DNA from 2 places in the Streptomyces sp. AHU1 genome. Region 1 is predicted to be linked to the other one. Evidence: riboswitches for the same ligand, from Rfam matches in the RefSeq annotation. Region 1 holds a riboswitch; the other holds the start of a gene.
The links. A riboswitch is a leader RNA that binds a small molecule or an ion and turns the genes downstream of it on or off. The one in region 1 is predicted to bind cyclic di-AMP.
Positions count from the first base shown of each region.

Region 1 (7,395 bases):
GTGCCCGACGTCACGGGGACGTCCTCTTCGGGCGCCCCGGACGGAGGGAACGGCTCCGACGGCTCAGACCACGGGCAGGGTCCGGGGACCGAGGTCGTCCCGGAGCGGAGCGCGGGCCAGCCGTACCGTGGCGCCCAGGACGCTCAGGCCGGTCGGGGCGACCACCACCGGCTCCAGCGAGACCGCGACGACCTCCGGATGGTCGTCGACCAGCCGGGAGACCCGCAGCATGAGCTCTTCGAGGGCCGCCGTGTCGACGGGCGCGGAGCCCCGCCAGCCGAACAGGAGTGGTGCCGTCCTGATCGACCGGACCAGGGAGGCCGCGTCCCGGTCGGTGACCGGGACCAGCCGGTGCGCGGTGTCCCCGAGCAGTTCGGAGGCGGCCCCGGAGAGCCCGAAGGAGAGCACCGCCCCGGCGGCCGGGTCGATCACCGCGCGGACGACCGTGTCGACACCGCGCGGCGCCATGCCCTGCACGACCGGGCGCAGCACCGTCGGCGGCCCGAACAGCTCGGTCAGCTCCGCGTACGCCCGGCGCAGCTGTTCCTCGTCCGCCACGTCCAGGCGTACGCCGCCGAGGTCGGCGCGGTGCCGCAGATGCGGGGCGGTGGTCTTGAGGGCCACGGGGTATCCGATGGTCCGCGCGGCCGCCACGGCCTCGTCCGGGGTGGGGGCGGGCAGGGCGCGGTGCACGTCGATGCCGTACCGCCCGAGCAGCGCCCCCGTCTGCTCGCCCCCCAGGGTCAGGCCCTCCCCGCGCGCGAGGAGGTCGTCGATCAGCCGGGCCGCGCCCTTCTCGTCGATGTCCTCGTACTCGGGCACCCTGCCGGGCTCGCCGGCTTCCAGACGCCACTGGGCGTACTTGACGGCCTCGGCGAGGGCGCGGACGGCACGTTCGGCCGCGGGGTAGGCGGGGATGAGCCGGGAGTCCGGCGCGGGGTCGGCGCGCTCCGCGGCGGGCGAGGCGTCCGAGGGGTGGAAGCGGGCGCCGGGCGTCGCGCCGGTCGCCGTCCCGGAGGCCTGCGGGGCGGTGCTCGCGGCGGCGGACAGCGCTTCGGCGAGTCCGCCCAGTTCGACGTGCACCACGAGCACCGGCTTCGCCGGGGCCTCCAGGGCGGAGGAGCGGAGCGCCTCGGCGAGAGCCGCGTCGGCCGCCTGGGTCTCCCCCACCGCCGGTATGGCCGTCACGACGACGGCGTCACAGCCGTCGTCGGCGAGCGCCTGCGACAGGGCCTTGTGGAAGTCCTCCGCCGAGGCCGCCGTGGTGAGGTCCCGGGGCGGCAGCGGCCTGAGCCCTTCGGCGAGGCAGGCGTCGTACGTCAGCAGGCCCAGGGACTCGGAGTTCCCGAGGATCGCCACGCGGGGTCCCCGGGGGAGCGGCTGGCGGGCCAGCAGCAGGCCCGCGTCGACGAGTTCGGTGATCGTGTCCACCCGGATCACTCCAGCCTGGCGCAGCAGCGCGGACACGGTGGCGTGCGGCAGCCGGGTGGCCCGTACGGCGTGTCCCTGGGGAGCGGTCCCGCCGTGCCGTGCCCCCTGGACCACGACCAGCGGCTTCACCGCCGCCGTCCGCCGCGCGAGGCGGGTGAACTTGCGCGGGTTGCCGATGGACTCCAGGTACATCAGGGCGACGTCGGTGTCCGGGTCGTCGTACCAGTACTGCAGTACGTCGTTGCCGGAGACGTCCGCCCGGTTCCCGGAGGAGACGAAGGTCGACACGCCGGTCACGCCCGTGACGCCGCCGCCGCGCCGGTGCAGCCGGGACAGCAGGGCGATGCCGATGGCGCCGGACTGCGCGAACAGGCCGATGCGTCCGGGGCGGGGCATCTGCGGGGCGAGGGAGGCGTTCAGGCGCACGTCGGGCGACGTGTTGATGACGCCGAAGGCGTTCGGCCCGATGATGCGCATCCCGTACGTGCGCGCGTGCCGCACGAGTTCGCGCTGGCGCTCGCGTCCCTCGGGGCCGCTCTCCGCGTACCCGGCGGAGACCACCACGAGCCCCTGCACACCGTGCTCTCCGCATTCCGTCACGACCCCGGGGACCTGCTCGGCGGGCACGGCGACGACGGCGAGGTCGACGGGTTCGGTGATGTCCCTGACGGAGCGGTGGGCGGGGACTCCGTCGAGCTCCTTCTCCTGGAGTGCCGCGTTCACGGCGTGCAGGCGTCCGGTGAAGCCGGCCTGACGGAGGTTGTCGAGGACGCTGCGGCCGACCCCGCCGGGTGTGCGCCCGGCCCCGATGACGGCGACCGAGCCGGGGGCGAGCAGCCGCTGCACGGAGCGGGCCTCGGCCCGCTGCTCCCGCGCGCGCTGCACGGCGAGGGACCGGTCGGTGGGTTCGAGGTCGAACTCCAGGCGTACGACGCCGTCCTCGAAACTGCGCTTCTGGGTGTACCCGGCGTCCGTGAACACCTTGATCATCTTGTTGTTGGCGGGCAGCACCTCGGCGGCGAAGCGGCGGATGGCGCGCTCGCGGGCCACCGCGGCGATGTGTTCGAGCAGCGCGGAGGCGACACCCCGGCCCTGGTGGGCGTCCTGCACGAGGAAGGCGACCTCGGCCTCGTCGGCGGGCACGGAGGCGGGCATCCCGTCCGCGTCGATCCGGTCGTAGCGTACTGTTGCGATGAACTCGCCGCCCACCGTGGCCGCGAGACCCACCCTGTCCACAAAGTCGTGGTGGGTGAACCGGTGGACATCCTTCGCCGAGAGCCGCGGATACGGCGCGAAGAAGCGGTAGTACTTCGACTCGTCCGACACCTGCTCGTAGAAGCTGACCAGGCGCTCGGCGTCATCGACGGTGATGGGCCTGATGCGTGCGGTGCCGCCGTCGCGCAGCACCACGTCGGCCTCCCAGTGGGCTGGGTACTCGTGCCGGTCCGCCGAGGTCTGCATGGGCCCCAGACTACGGCTCGCGCACGGCAACGGCGCGAGGCAGTCTGATGGTGACGGACGTCGGGGCCGGCCTCCGGCCGACACCGCGGCGGGTGAGGTCCGGGACCGTCCGGGCACACCTCGCGATATGGAACACTGGTCTAGACAACCTTGAGCACCTGAAGGGCAGCATCACATGGCTGAGCGCCGCGTCAACGTCGGCTGGACCGAGGGCCTCCACGCCCGCCCCGCCTCCATCTTCGTCCGGGCCGCCACGGCCTCGGGTGTCCCCGTGACGATCGCCAAGGCCGACGGCTCCCCCGTCAACGCGGCCTCCATGCTCGCGGTCCTCGGCCTGGGCGCCGAGGGCGGCGAGGAGATCGTCCTCGCGTCGGACGCCGAGGGCGCGGACGCCGCTCTCGACCGTCTGGCGAAGCTGGTCGCCGAGGGCCTTGACGAGCTCCCCGAGACCGTCTGAGCCCGCGAGGCACCCAGGAAACACGCGGCCGAGCCGCGCCTCCCTCACCGGGCGGCGCGGCTCGGCCGTTTTCCGCGTCCCGTCCAGGAATTGCCCACGCACCCCGCACGACCCCCGCGCCGTGGGCACGTGAATGGCGTGCTCCGAAATTACGGACACACCAATAAAAGGGCATCAGAAATGAGCCTCTTCCGAATATCCCTCTTTGTATACGGCGCCCGTGTTAATGACACGGGCCCGTCATGTTTACGGGATGTTGCGAACTTCTCACACCGTCCGGCCGGTCGCCGCCGGGAAATCGGAGCCGGTGCGCGGCCGTCGCGCGCTCGGTGTGCAGGGCCGTGATCGCGCGGGCCCGCTCGCTGTCGCCGCGGGCGACCGCGTCCACGATGCCCCCGTGCTCCGCCCAGGACTCCGCGGGGTCGGCCGGCGCCTCCACCGAGTACATCCAGGCGATCTTGCGGCGCAGCTGGGCGAGCGTGGAGGTCAGCGCGGGACTTCCCGACGCCTGCGCCAGCGTCTCGTGGAACCAGCCGCCCAGCGAGCGCAGATCCTCGCTGTTCCCTTTCCTGGAACGCTCCTGCCCGAGCCTGACCAGGCCTCGCAGCACCTTGAGGTGGGCCTCCGTACGCCGCTGCGCGGCCCTCGCGGCACCCAGCGGTTCCAGCAGCATGCGCATCTCCAGGAGGTCCGCGGCCTCCTGTTCGGTGGGCTCCGCGACGCACGCGCCCGCGTGCCGTCGGGTGACCACGAAGCCTTCGGCCTCCAGGGTGCGCAGGGCCTCGCGGACGGGGACGCGGGAGACGCCGTAGCGCCGCGCGAGCAGTTCCTCGGTGAGTCGGCCGCCGCGTCCGTAGACACCCGCGACGATGTCGTCACGGATCGCCGTGCACACCGAGTGCGCCGGAATACGCATGACCGACCTCCGCTTTAATCCCCGCGAAACGTCATCGATTGACGCTTGTTCAGTGACTCTATTGCAGGAAGCCGGAATTTCCGATGGCGGGCCCGAATCCATGGATATTTTTTGGACAGACGACCTCCGGAAACGACGATGCCCCGGCTCGGTGAGCCGGGGCATCGAAAGCGGCGGAGAAGCCGCGAAGCGGTCGTCAGACGTTGACGCCGTGCGAGCGCAGGTACGCGACCGGGTTGATGTCCGAGCCGTACTCCGCGGTCGTACGGGCCTCGAAGTGGAGGTGCGGTCCCGTGGTGTTGCCGGTGTCACCGGAGAGGCCGATCTGCTGTCCCGGAGTGACCGTCTGGCCCACGGACACACCGATGGACGACAGGTGGCCGTACATGGTGTACGTGCCGTCGTGCATCTTGATCACCACTTGATTGCCGTAGGCGCCGCCGTCTCCGGCCGTGACGATCGTGCCCGCGCCGACGGCGTGGACCGGGGTTCCGGTCGCGGCGTGGAAGTCGACGCCGGTGTGGCTGCCGGACGACCAGAGGGCGCTGCTGGCCTGGTAGCCGGTGGAGACGTACGAACCGGTGATCGGCATGACGAAGGTGTTCAGGCGCTTGCGCTCGGCCTCGCGGGCGGCGCGCTCCTTGGCCTCACGGAGCTTCACGGCCTGCTCCGCCGCCTGCTTGCGCGCGGTCTGCTCGGCCTGCTTGCGGGCGGCGGCCTCGTCGGCGGCGAGCTGCTGCGCGAAGGCCTGGGCGTCGATCTGGTCGGCGACCGTGTCGCCGACGGTGACGGCCTGGGTCAGCCCCGTCTGCGTCTGCTCGACGGAAGCCTCGGCGGCGAGCGCGGGGGCGGCCAGGGTTCCGACCACACCGGTGGTGGTGAGCGCCGCGACCCCGACGGCGGTCGTGGTCGTGCTGTGCACGCGGCTCGGACGACGGTGCTTGCCGGTGCCACAGGAGAACGCCATGTAGAGGCTGGTCCTTTCCTTCCCTCTCGCCTACCGGGTTAGCTGACGGGTTCGGAGCAGGAAGGTCTCCTACGGACCCCCTCGGGGAGAGGGCGTCCGATTCACCCCAGGGACTGCGTGTGGGTCCCCGGCTCCCCTGGCTCGCGCCATGGGGACTCGGCGATGACTGTCCGGTGCCGCGGGCGCGGCGCACTGCCTGACGAACAGCCGGAACGACGCTATGCGGGGCGTCGTTCGAACAACAAACGGATCACGATTTTTGTAACGCATCCCACAGGGCAGAAGGGCAACCGCCGTACGAATGTGGACATCTCGCGAGGGGCGTACGGGAAAAGGAGGGCCCTGACGGCTCTTCAGCCGTCAGGGCCCTCCTGGGTCGCACGGGTTCTACTCGGCCGCCACCACGGTGACTTCACCGATTCCGAGGGCCCTGACCGGCTCCGCGATCTGCGCCGCGTCACCCACCAGGACGGTCACCAGACGGTCCGTCGGGAAGGCGCTCACGGCCGCCGCGGTCGCCTCCACGGTGCCGGTGGCGGCCAGTTGCCGGTAGAGCGTCGCCTGGTAGTCGTCCGGCAGGTGCTGCTCGACCTGGTCCGCGAGGGTGCTCGCGACGGCCGCCGCCGTCTCGAACTTGAGGGGCGCGACACCCACCAGGTTCTGCACGGCGACGTCGCGCTCCGCGTCGGTCAGTCCCTCGGCCGCGAGGGTGCGCAGCACCTTCCACAGGTCGTCGAGCGCCGGACCGGTGTTGGGGGTGTCGACCGAGCCGCTGATGGCGAGCATCGCGGCTCCCGTGCCGTCCGGCGCGGAGCGCAGGACCTGGCCGAAGGCCCGTACGCCGTAGGTGTAGCCCTTCTCCTCGCGCAGGACGCGGTCGAGGCGCGAGGTGAGGGTGCCGCCCAGGCAGTACGTGCCGAGGACCTGGGCGGGCCACACGCGGTCGTGCCGGTCGGCGCCGACACGGCCGATGAGCAGCTGCGTCTGGACGGCGCCGGGACGGTCGACGATGATCACGCGGCCGGTGTCGTCGGCGCTCACCGGCGGCACGGGAAGGGGCTCGGCGGACGAGCCGGTCCAGGATCCGAGCGTGTCGGCGAGCAGCTCGTCGAGATCGACACCGGTCAGGTCGCCGACGACGACGGCGGTGGCCGTGGCGGGACGCACGTGCTTCTCGTAGAAGGCACGGACGCCCGCCGCGTCGATGTTCCGGACGGTCTCCTCCGTGCCCTGGCGCGGGCGCGCCATGCGCGCGCTGGCCGGGAACAGTTCCTTGGAGAGTTCCTTGGCGGCACGGCGGGCCGGGTTGGCCGTCTCGTGCGGGATCTCGTCCAGCCGGTTGGTCACCAGCCGCTCGACCTCGCTGTCCGCGAACGCGGGGGCCCGCAGGGCGTCGGCGAGCAGGCCGAGTGCCTTGGCCAGGCGCGAGACGGGCACTTCGAGGGACAGGCGTACGCCGGGGTGGTCGGCGTGCGCGTCGAGCGTGGCGCCGCAGCGCTCCAGCTCGGCGGCGAAGTCCTCGGCGGAGTGCTTGTCGGTGCCCTCGGAGAAGGCGCGCGCCATGATCGTGGCGATGCCGTCCAGGCCCGCGGGCTCGGCGTCCAGCGGCGCGGCGAGGATCACCTCGACGGCGACGACCTGCTGGCCGGGGCGGTGGCAGCGCAGCACGGTCAGGCCGTTGTCCAGGGTGCCGCGCTCGGGGGCGGGGAACGCCCACGGCTTGGGCTGTCCGGCCTGGGGCTGCGGGTGGAAGTCCATGGTGGCGAGCTCGGTCACTTCGCCGCCTCCTCGTCGGTCTCGTCGGCGGAGTCAGCCGCGTCGGCGGCTTCGGCGGCGGTCGGCTCGTAGACGAGCACCGCCCGGTTGTCGGGACGCAGGCGGGCCCGGGCGGCCTCCCGGACCTCCTCCGCGGTGACGTCGAGGACGCGCTGCACGGCGGTCAGGGCGAGCTGCGGGTCACCGAACAGGACGGCGTAGCGGCACAGTTCGTCGGCACGGCCCGCGACCGTGCCGAGCCGGTCCAGCCATTCGCGCTCCAACTGGGCCTGGGCGCGCTCCATCTCCTCGGCCGTGGGGCCCTCCTCGGCGAACCGGGCGAGCTCCTCGTCGACGGCGGCCTCGATGACCGGGACCTCTACGTCGCCGGACGTCTTCACGTCCAGC
Region 1 is NZ_CP174283.1:6,619,767-6,627,161, reverse strand. Features, by position in the region: gene ACICHK_RS29470 (GNAT family N-acetyltransferase) at 64-2,892, opposite strand; gene ACICHK_RS29465 (HPr family phosphocarrier protein) at 3,068-3,349, shown strand; gene ACICHK_RS29460 (GntR family transcriptional regulator) at 3,573-4,265, opposite strand; gene ACICHK_RS29455 (M23 family metallopeptidase) at 4,462-5,232, opposite strand; cyclic di-AMP (ydaO/yuaA leader) riboswitch at 5,245-5,404, opposite strand; gene ACICHK_RS29450 (M16 family metallopeptidase) at 5,620-7,008, opposite strand; gene ACICHK_RS29445 (M16 family metallopeptidase) at 7,005-7,395, opposite strand, start outside.

Region 2 (7,395 bases), 2.8 Mb from region 1:
GGGCGAGCCGGCCGGTGCGGTCGACGTCCTGGCCCAGCCGGACGATGGTCATCCGCCGGTCCAGGTCGGTGAGTTCACCCGTCCGCGGGTGCGCGTCGGCCACCAGGAGCCGGATGGAGTTCGTACCGCAGTCGACGGCGGCGACGCGGGTCACCGGCCGTCCTCGGCGGACTCGGCGGACTCGCCGGACTCCGCGGACCCGGCGGAACCCTCCGCCGTCGCCTCCTCGCCGGACGGCGCTCCGGCCCGGGTGACACAGGCGCCCTTGCGCCACCACTCGGGCAGCATCGCGATGGCCTCGTCACCGAGCGGGTTGACGCCCGGCCCGGCGGCCAGCGAGTGGGCCACCAGGACGTGCAGGCACTTCACCCGGTCCGGCATGCCGCCCGCGCTCGGGAAGCCCTCCAGGACCTCGATGGCGTCACGGCGCGCGATGTAGTCCTCGTGGGCGGCGCGGTAGGCGGCCGCCAGCTCGGGGTCGGTGGCCAGCCGCTCGGTCATCTCCTTCATGACCCCGTTGGCCTCCAGCGTCCCGATCGCGGACGCGGCCCGGGGGCACGTCAGGTAGTACGTGGTCGGGAACGGCGTGCCGTCGGGGAGGCGGGGCGCCGTCTCCACCACGTCGGGCTGGCCGCAGGGGCAGCGGTGCACGATCGCGCGCAGCCCGCGCGGCGGCCGGCCGAGCTGCTGCTTGAAGGCCTCGACGTCGGCGTCGGTGGGCTCGGTGCGCGGGGTGGTGGGGGGTGGCGTTTCCATGCCGTGAGTCACGTGTCTTTCCGGTTCGGTTCATGGGTCGTCAGTGGTCGGCGGCGTCGGCTCTGTCCACGCCGTCCCAGACACCGGTGTACCAGGGGCGGTCGGCGGTGCCCCGGTCGGCACGGGCCTGCCTCGCGGCGTCCGGGTCGATCACGACGTAGCCGGTCTCGCCCGGCATCACGTAGTGCAGCCGCTGCCGGATCTGCTGCTTCGCGTACGCGTCGTCCTGCCAGCGCGCCTTGAGGTCGCGCAGCTGCTCGACCCGCTGCCGGGCCTGCTCCCGCTGCCGTTCCAGTTCGCCGATCTGGGCGCGCTGGGAGACGTACTGCCGCATCGGGTACGCGAGGGCGACGATCAGGGAGCACAGGACCATGGCGAGCAGCGCGGCCCGGCCGGTCAGCCGGGAGCGGCGCGCCTGCCGCTTGGTCTGGGAGCGGTAGACCCTGGCCGCCGTCTGCTCGCCGAGCAGCTTCAGCCTGGTCGAGGTGGAGAACCGGTCCCGGTCCTTCACGGCCATGAGTCCCGCCTCCCCAGTACCGGCCCGCCGTACGGGCCCGTCACGTGCGTACGTCCCCGCACACGGTACGGGACCGGGTACGGGGACGTACGAAAGGACGCTTGCTGAGCCGTACGGGTCAGCCCTTGAAGCGGGGGAACGCCGAGCGGCCGGCGTACACCGCGGCGTCGTCGAGGATCTCCTCGATGCGCAGCAGCTGGTTGTACTTGGCGACGCGCTCGGAGCGGGCCGGGGCGCCGGTCTTGATCTGGCCGCAGTTGGTGGCGACGGCCAGGTCGGCGATGGTGACGTCCTCGGTCTCGCCGGAGCGGTGCGACATCATGCACTTGAAGCCGCTGCGCTGGGCCAGCTCGACGGCGTCCAGGGTCTCGGTGAGCGAGCCGATCTGGTTGACCTTCACGAGCAGGGCGTTGGCGGTGCCCTCCTCGATGCCGCGGGCGAGTCGCTCGGGGTTGGTGACGAACAGGTCGTCGCCGACGAGCTGGACCTTGTCGCCGAGCTTGTCGGTGATGACCTTCCAGCCGGCCCAGTCGTCCTCGAACAGCGGGTCCTCGATGGAGACGAGCGGGTACGCCGCCACGAGCTCCTCGTAGTACTCGGTCATCTCGGCGGCCGAGCGGGACTTGCCCTCGAACTCGTACACGCCGTCCTTGTAGAACTCGGACGCGGCGACGTCGAGCGCGAGCGCGATCTGCTCGCCGGGGACGTAACCGGCCTGCTTGATGGCCTCGAGGATGAGGTCGAGCGCGGCGCGGTTGGAGTCCAGGTTCGGGGCGAAGCCGCCCTCGTCGCCGAGGCCGGTGGACAGGCCCTTGGACTTCAGGACGGACTTGAGGGTGTGGTAGACCTCGGTGCCCCAGCGCAGGGCCTCGGAGAAGGACTCCGCGCCGATCGGGGCGATCATGAACTCCTGGATGTCCACGTTGGAGTCGGCGTGCGAGCCGCCGTTCAGGATGTTCATCATCGGAACGGGCAGCAGGTGCGCGTTCGGGCCGCCCAGGTAGCGGAAGAGCGGCAGGTCGGACGCCTCGGAGGCGGCGTGCGCGACGGCGAGCGAGACGCCGAGGATGGCGTTGGCGCCGAGCGAGCCCTTGTTGTCGGTGGCGTCCAGGTCGAACATCGCCTGGTCGATCAGGCGCTGCTCGGTGGCGTCGTAGCCGACGAGCTCCGGGCCGATCTGCTCGATCACGGCGAGGACGGCCTTCTCGACGCCCTTGCCCTGGTAGCGGTTGGGGTCACCGTCGCGGAGCTCGATGGCCTCGAAGGCTCCGGTGGAGGCGCCGGACGGGACGGCGGCACGACCCGTGCTGCCGTCGTCGAGGCCGACCTCGACCTCGACCGTGGGGTTGCCTCGGGAGTCCAGGATTTCCCGGGCTACGACGACGTCGATGGACGGCACGAGCATCTCCTTTATGGGATGTGACGCGGTACGCGGGGCTCGGCAGCCCCGTGGGATGAGCCTAACCGGCCCACGGGGATCGGCCAGCGACCGACCGCCCCTCGGGCGAAACCGAGCGTACGTATTGTTCCTGAACGGAACAAAAAAAGGAAATAAAAAGAACCCCGCTCCGGCGCGTGCGGGGGAACACGCGCCGGAGCGGGGAGCCCGTGGGGACGGGGCCTCGCGGGCCTCCGGTACGGAGGTCGCGCGAGAGAGCGGCCCTCGGCCGGGAAGACGCCGACCGGAGCTGGGGCCGGGGCCGTCCTCCGCCGAGGACGGCCACGTCAGCCCGCCTGCCGCACCGTTCAGCGCAGGTGCAGCTGCTGGCCCGGGTAGATGAAGTCGGCGTCGGCGACGATGTCCTTGTTCAGCTTGAACAGCTTCTGCCAGCCGCCCTTGACGTGCTTCTTCTCGGCGATCGAGCTGAGGGTGTCACCCTTGACGACCTTGTACTCGCCGTCGCCCTTCTTGACCTTCTTGCCGGTCGGGGTGGTGACGGTCTTCTGGACGGCGGGGCGCTCCGCGGAACGGGCGGCGTGCTGCTCCGCCGTACGGGTGGAGGGCTGTTCCGTCGCACGGGTGGCGGGAGCGCTCTGCGAGCCGCTCGACGACGAGGAGGAGGGGGTGGACGGGGCCGCCGGGGCCGAGCCGCCGCCGTACGGGGTGCTCGACAGGCCGACACCGCAGGTCGGCCAGGCGCCCTTGCCCTGCGCGGCGAGGACCTTCTCGCCGATGGCGATCTGCTGCGACTTCGAGGCCTGGTCGGCGGTCGCGGCGTAGGCGGTGCCGCCGTACGCGGCCCAGGTGGAGGACGAGAACTGCAGGCCGCCGTAGTAACCGTTGCCGGTGTTGATCGACCAGTTGCCGCCGGACTCGCACTGGGCGACGGCGTCCCACTCGGAGGCGGTGGCGGCGGAGGCGCTGCCGGCCGCCATCAGCGGGGCGGCGATGGCGGCGCCGGTGACGCCGGCGATCGCGGCGACACGGGTGGCCTTGTTGGGACGACGGTGCTTGCCCTTGCCGGAAAACAGCATGGAGTGATCCCCTCACCGACGCCTGCGAGGTGAGCTGTCGGGTTCGGGCCGGTTGAGTTGCCCGGCCGCACGCCTTCGGTCCCGTCTCCAGGACGTCCGGCACGCGGCTTCACCCCAAGCCGTTCCCGGGCGTCTCTCAACTCCCGGTCCCGGCGCTTACCTTGGGTCCCCCGCTCCTGCCCACGGCGCATGACGCGACGACTGTTCCCGTACGGCCGTCGGCAGGATTCGGCGTTGCGACCGTCGGGGCCCGCTGTGGCGAGCGGTCACGACCGTAAGCAGTGAACCGAGGGAAATTCAAAGACGATCAGGGCTTCTGAGACTCATGTCTCACTTGCGCCAAATAGGACATTCCACAGCGAACTATGACGCGAACTCCCGCTAGTTCTGGGCCGTTTCGGCGTCGGCGGCAATGCTCCGACCAGGGACGACGAGGCCGGGACCGCTGTCGGCCGCCACCTTGTCCACGGTGAGCAGCTCGCCACCCTCGTCCCCGGAGTCGGAAGAGGCGGAATCGCTCCAGAGGCTGTCCACGACCTCCGCGATGTACGAGTTGCCGACGGCACCGCTCGGGAGGCCCGGAGTGCTCGCGGCGTGCCGCCCGGCGGAGGCCTCGGCACGGCTGTCGGCCGCGCTCTCCGCGGCGTCCGCGCCGCGGTGCCGCCCGGTGCCGGCGCCCGGCGTGGCGGAGGCGTCCGAAGAGGCTTCCTTCCGTCCGGAGTTGGCCGATTCGTCGCTCTTGCCGTTCTTGCCGTTCTTGCCGTTCTTGCCGCTCTTGCCGGCCTTCGCGTCCGAGTCGTCGGAGCTCTGCGAGGCGCTGGGCTTCGCGGTGCCGTCGGCCGCGTCCGAGGAGTCATCCGAACCGGCGGAAGCGGAGGAACCCGCCGAAGGGGACGAACTGGGCGAAGTGGCCAGGCCGGACGAAACGTACGAGCCGGACTCGCCCCCGGTGTTCGACGAGTCGCCGGCCACGCCCGTGTCGACGCTGACCTCGCCCGAGCCCTTGCCGAGCCCGGAGAGCGGCCCACAGGTGGGCCAGGCCGCGAGACCCGAGTCGGCGAGCACCTTCTCGGCGACGGCTATCTGCTGCGAGCGGCTGGCCTGGTCGGCCGTCGGGGCGTACTCGAGGCCGCCGTGCGCCTCCCAGTTGGCCTGGTCGAGCTGGAGGCCGCCGTAGTAGCCGTTGCCCTGGTTGGAGCTCCACGCGCCACCGCTCTCGCACTGCGCCACCTTGTCCCAGGTGTTCCCGTCGGCCGCGCTCGCGCTCGCCGCGGCGAGCAACGGGATGGCGATCGCCGATCCGGTCACCCCTGCGGCGACGATGAGTGCCGGGGCCTGACGAGGGCGACGGTGACGGCCGTTCCCGGAGAGCATGCGAGAGCCTTTCGAGCGACAGCGGGGGAGCAACGCGGCTCCCGCCAAGCGAGAAGCGCAGGCGCCGCGTTGATGGGTGAAGGTAGTCGCAGTCGAACGCTGGTTACAAGTCGATGCAGTACAGATCACGCGAAGATCACAGACTTGATGGAGCGTCATGTTCCGGTAGCGGTAGGAGCGCTCTTTCCGGTATGCGGAAGGGCTCGTTCGGCGGGGACACCGAAGGGTCGCCGATGAACCGATCAAGGCCTATTTGACCGGGGTGAACTCCACCGGAAGCGTGCGCAATCCACGCATAATGAGCCCTCCGCGCCAGCGCAAATCGGCCGATTCCCCGGCGAGTTGGATGTCGGGAAGTCGCTCGAGGAGCGTGCCGAGCGCGGTCTGCCCCTCCAGCCGGGCGAGCGGCGCGCCCAGGCAGTAGTGGATGCCGTGGCCGTAGCCCAAGTGCTGAAGGTCACGTCGGGAGAGATCGAGCGTGTCCGGATCCTGGAAGCGTTCGGGGTCGCGGTCCGCGGCGGCGAGGACCACGAGCACGGGGTCGCCGGCCGCGATGTCCTGCCCGCCGATCCGCACGTCCTCGGTCGCGAACCGCCAGGTGGCCAGTTCCACGGGCCCGTCGTAGCGCAGGAGTTCCTCGACGCCCGTCTCCAGCAGCCCGCTCTCCCCGGCCGCGAGGGAGGCCTGCAGGCGCGCCCGCTGCCCGGGGTGGGTCAGGAGGGCGTGCATCCCGTTCCCGATGAGGTTGACCGTGGTCTCGAACCCGGCGAAGAGCAGGATGAAGGCCATGGCGGCGGCCTCGTTCTCGGTGAGGTGCTCGCCGTGGTCGGAGGCGCGGATGAGACCGGAGATGAGGTCCTCGCCGGGCTCGGGCTCCGCGGTCAGCGCCTCGCGCTTGCGGTGGATGAGTTCGGCGAGGTACCCGCGCATCTTCTTCACGGACCGGGCGACCCCGCCCCTGGGCCCGCCGCCGTGCCGGATCATCATTCCCGCCCAGTCCCGGAAGTCGTCCTGGTCCTCGCGCGGGACGCCGAGCAGGTCGCAGATGGCGTAGATGGGGAGCGGGAAGGCGAACTCGTGGATGAGGTCCGCGGAACCCCTGGCCGCGAACCCGGCGATGAGCTGGTCCGTCAGCTCCTGCACCCGGGGGGCGAACTCGGCCACGCGCCGGGGCGTGAACGCCTTGCTGACGAGCCGCCGCAGCCGGGTGTGGTCCGGCGGGTCGATGTTCAGCAGGTGCGTCATCAGCTCGGCCTTGCGCTCCCCGGGGATCCCGGTCCGGCCCTTGGCGTGCGCGGGCTCGTCGTGGTGCGCGGGGTTCTTGGACAGCCGCTGGTCGGCGAGCGTCTGTTTGGCGTCGGCGTACCGCGTGACGAGCCAGGCCTCCACCCCGCTGGGCAGCCGGGTGCGGTGCACGGGCGCGTGCTCCCTGAGCCAGGCGTAGGCCGGGTAGGGGTCGGTGGCGAACTCCCAGGTGAAGAGTTCGGGGGCGGCGCTTGCGGAAGCTTCGTGCTCGGTCACTCCCCGACGGTATCCGCAGGGAGCGGCGGCCTCTTGGCCGCGGGGCGCCGGTGGGCACCCCGCGGACCACGGCGTCCACGGAAGGCACCGCCGACCGCGGGAGGCGGCGCCCCTCCGCCCCGGACCGCCCGGCACACCGCCGCCCCGGCCCCGGGCCCGCCACCGCCCTGGCCCTCGCCCCCGTCCCGGCCACCGGGCACGCCGTCGTCCTGGTCCTAGCCGTCGTGCTCGCCGTCGTCCTCGTGGCCGTGGTGATCGTCGTCCTCGTGGCCGTCGCCGTCCTTGCCGGGTTCCCCGAGGCCCTCCGCCCCGCGGATCGCGTCACGGTACGTCCGTGCCGCCGCCCGCAGCGCCGCCTCGGGGTCGACGCCCTCGGCCTCGGCCCGGACGGCCAGCGCCAGCAGTTCGTACCCCACGCCCGCCCCGGCGGGCAGCGGGACGTCGAGTCCCGCCGTACGCGCCCGGGACGACAGCTTGGCCGACAGCGCGAGGCCCGGCTGGCCGAGCGGTATGCCCTGGGTGACGGAGGAACGCCGCTTCTCCTCGGCCTTGGTGCGCAGCCAGTGCTCCCGGACCTCCTCGGGCGTCGTGGCCGTCTCGTCGCCGAACACATGAGGGTGCCGGCGGATCAGCTTGGCGACGATCCCGCCGGCCACGTCGTCGATCGAGAACGGGGCCTCCGTGTCGTCCTCGGCGATCCGGGAGTGGAACACGACCTGGAGCAGGACGTCACCGAGTTCCTCCCGCAGCTC
Region 2 is NZ_CP174283.1:3,831,700-3,839,094, forward strand. Features, by position in the region: gene ACICHK_RS17120 (exopolyphosphatase) at 1-154, opposite strand, end outside; gene ACICHK_RS17125 (DUF501 domain-containing protein) at 151-756, opposite strand; gene ACICHK_RS17130 (septum formation initiator family protein) at 797-1,273, opposite strand; gene eno (phosphopyruvate hydratase) at 1,392-2,678, opposite strand; gene ACICHK_RS17140 (transglycosylase family protein) at 3,020-3,748, opposite strand; cyclic di-AMP (ydaO/yuaA leader) riboswitch at 3,753-3,946, opposite strand; gene ACICHK_RS17145 (transglycosylase family protein) at 4,130-5,056, opposite strand; gene ACICHK_RS17150 (cytochrome P450) at 5,372-6,643, opposite strand; gene ACICHK_RS17155 (nucleoside triphosphate pyrophosphohydrolase) at 6,859-7,395, opposite strand, start outside.
Region 2: another riboswitch for cyclic di-AMP. It lies ahead of ACICHK_RS17140 (transglycosylase family protein); the one in region 1 lies ahead of ACICHK_RS29455 (M23 family metallopeptidase).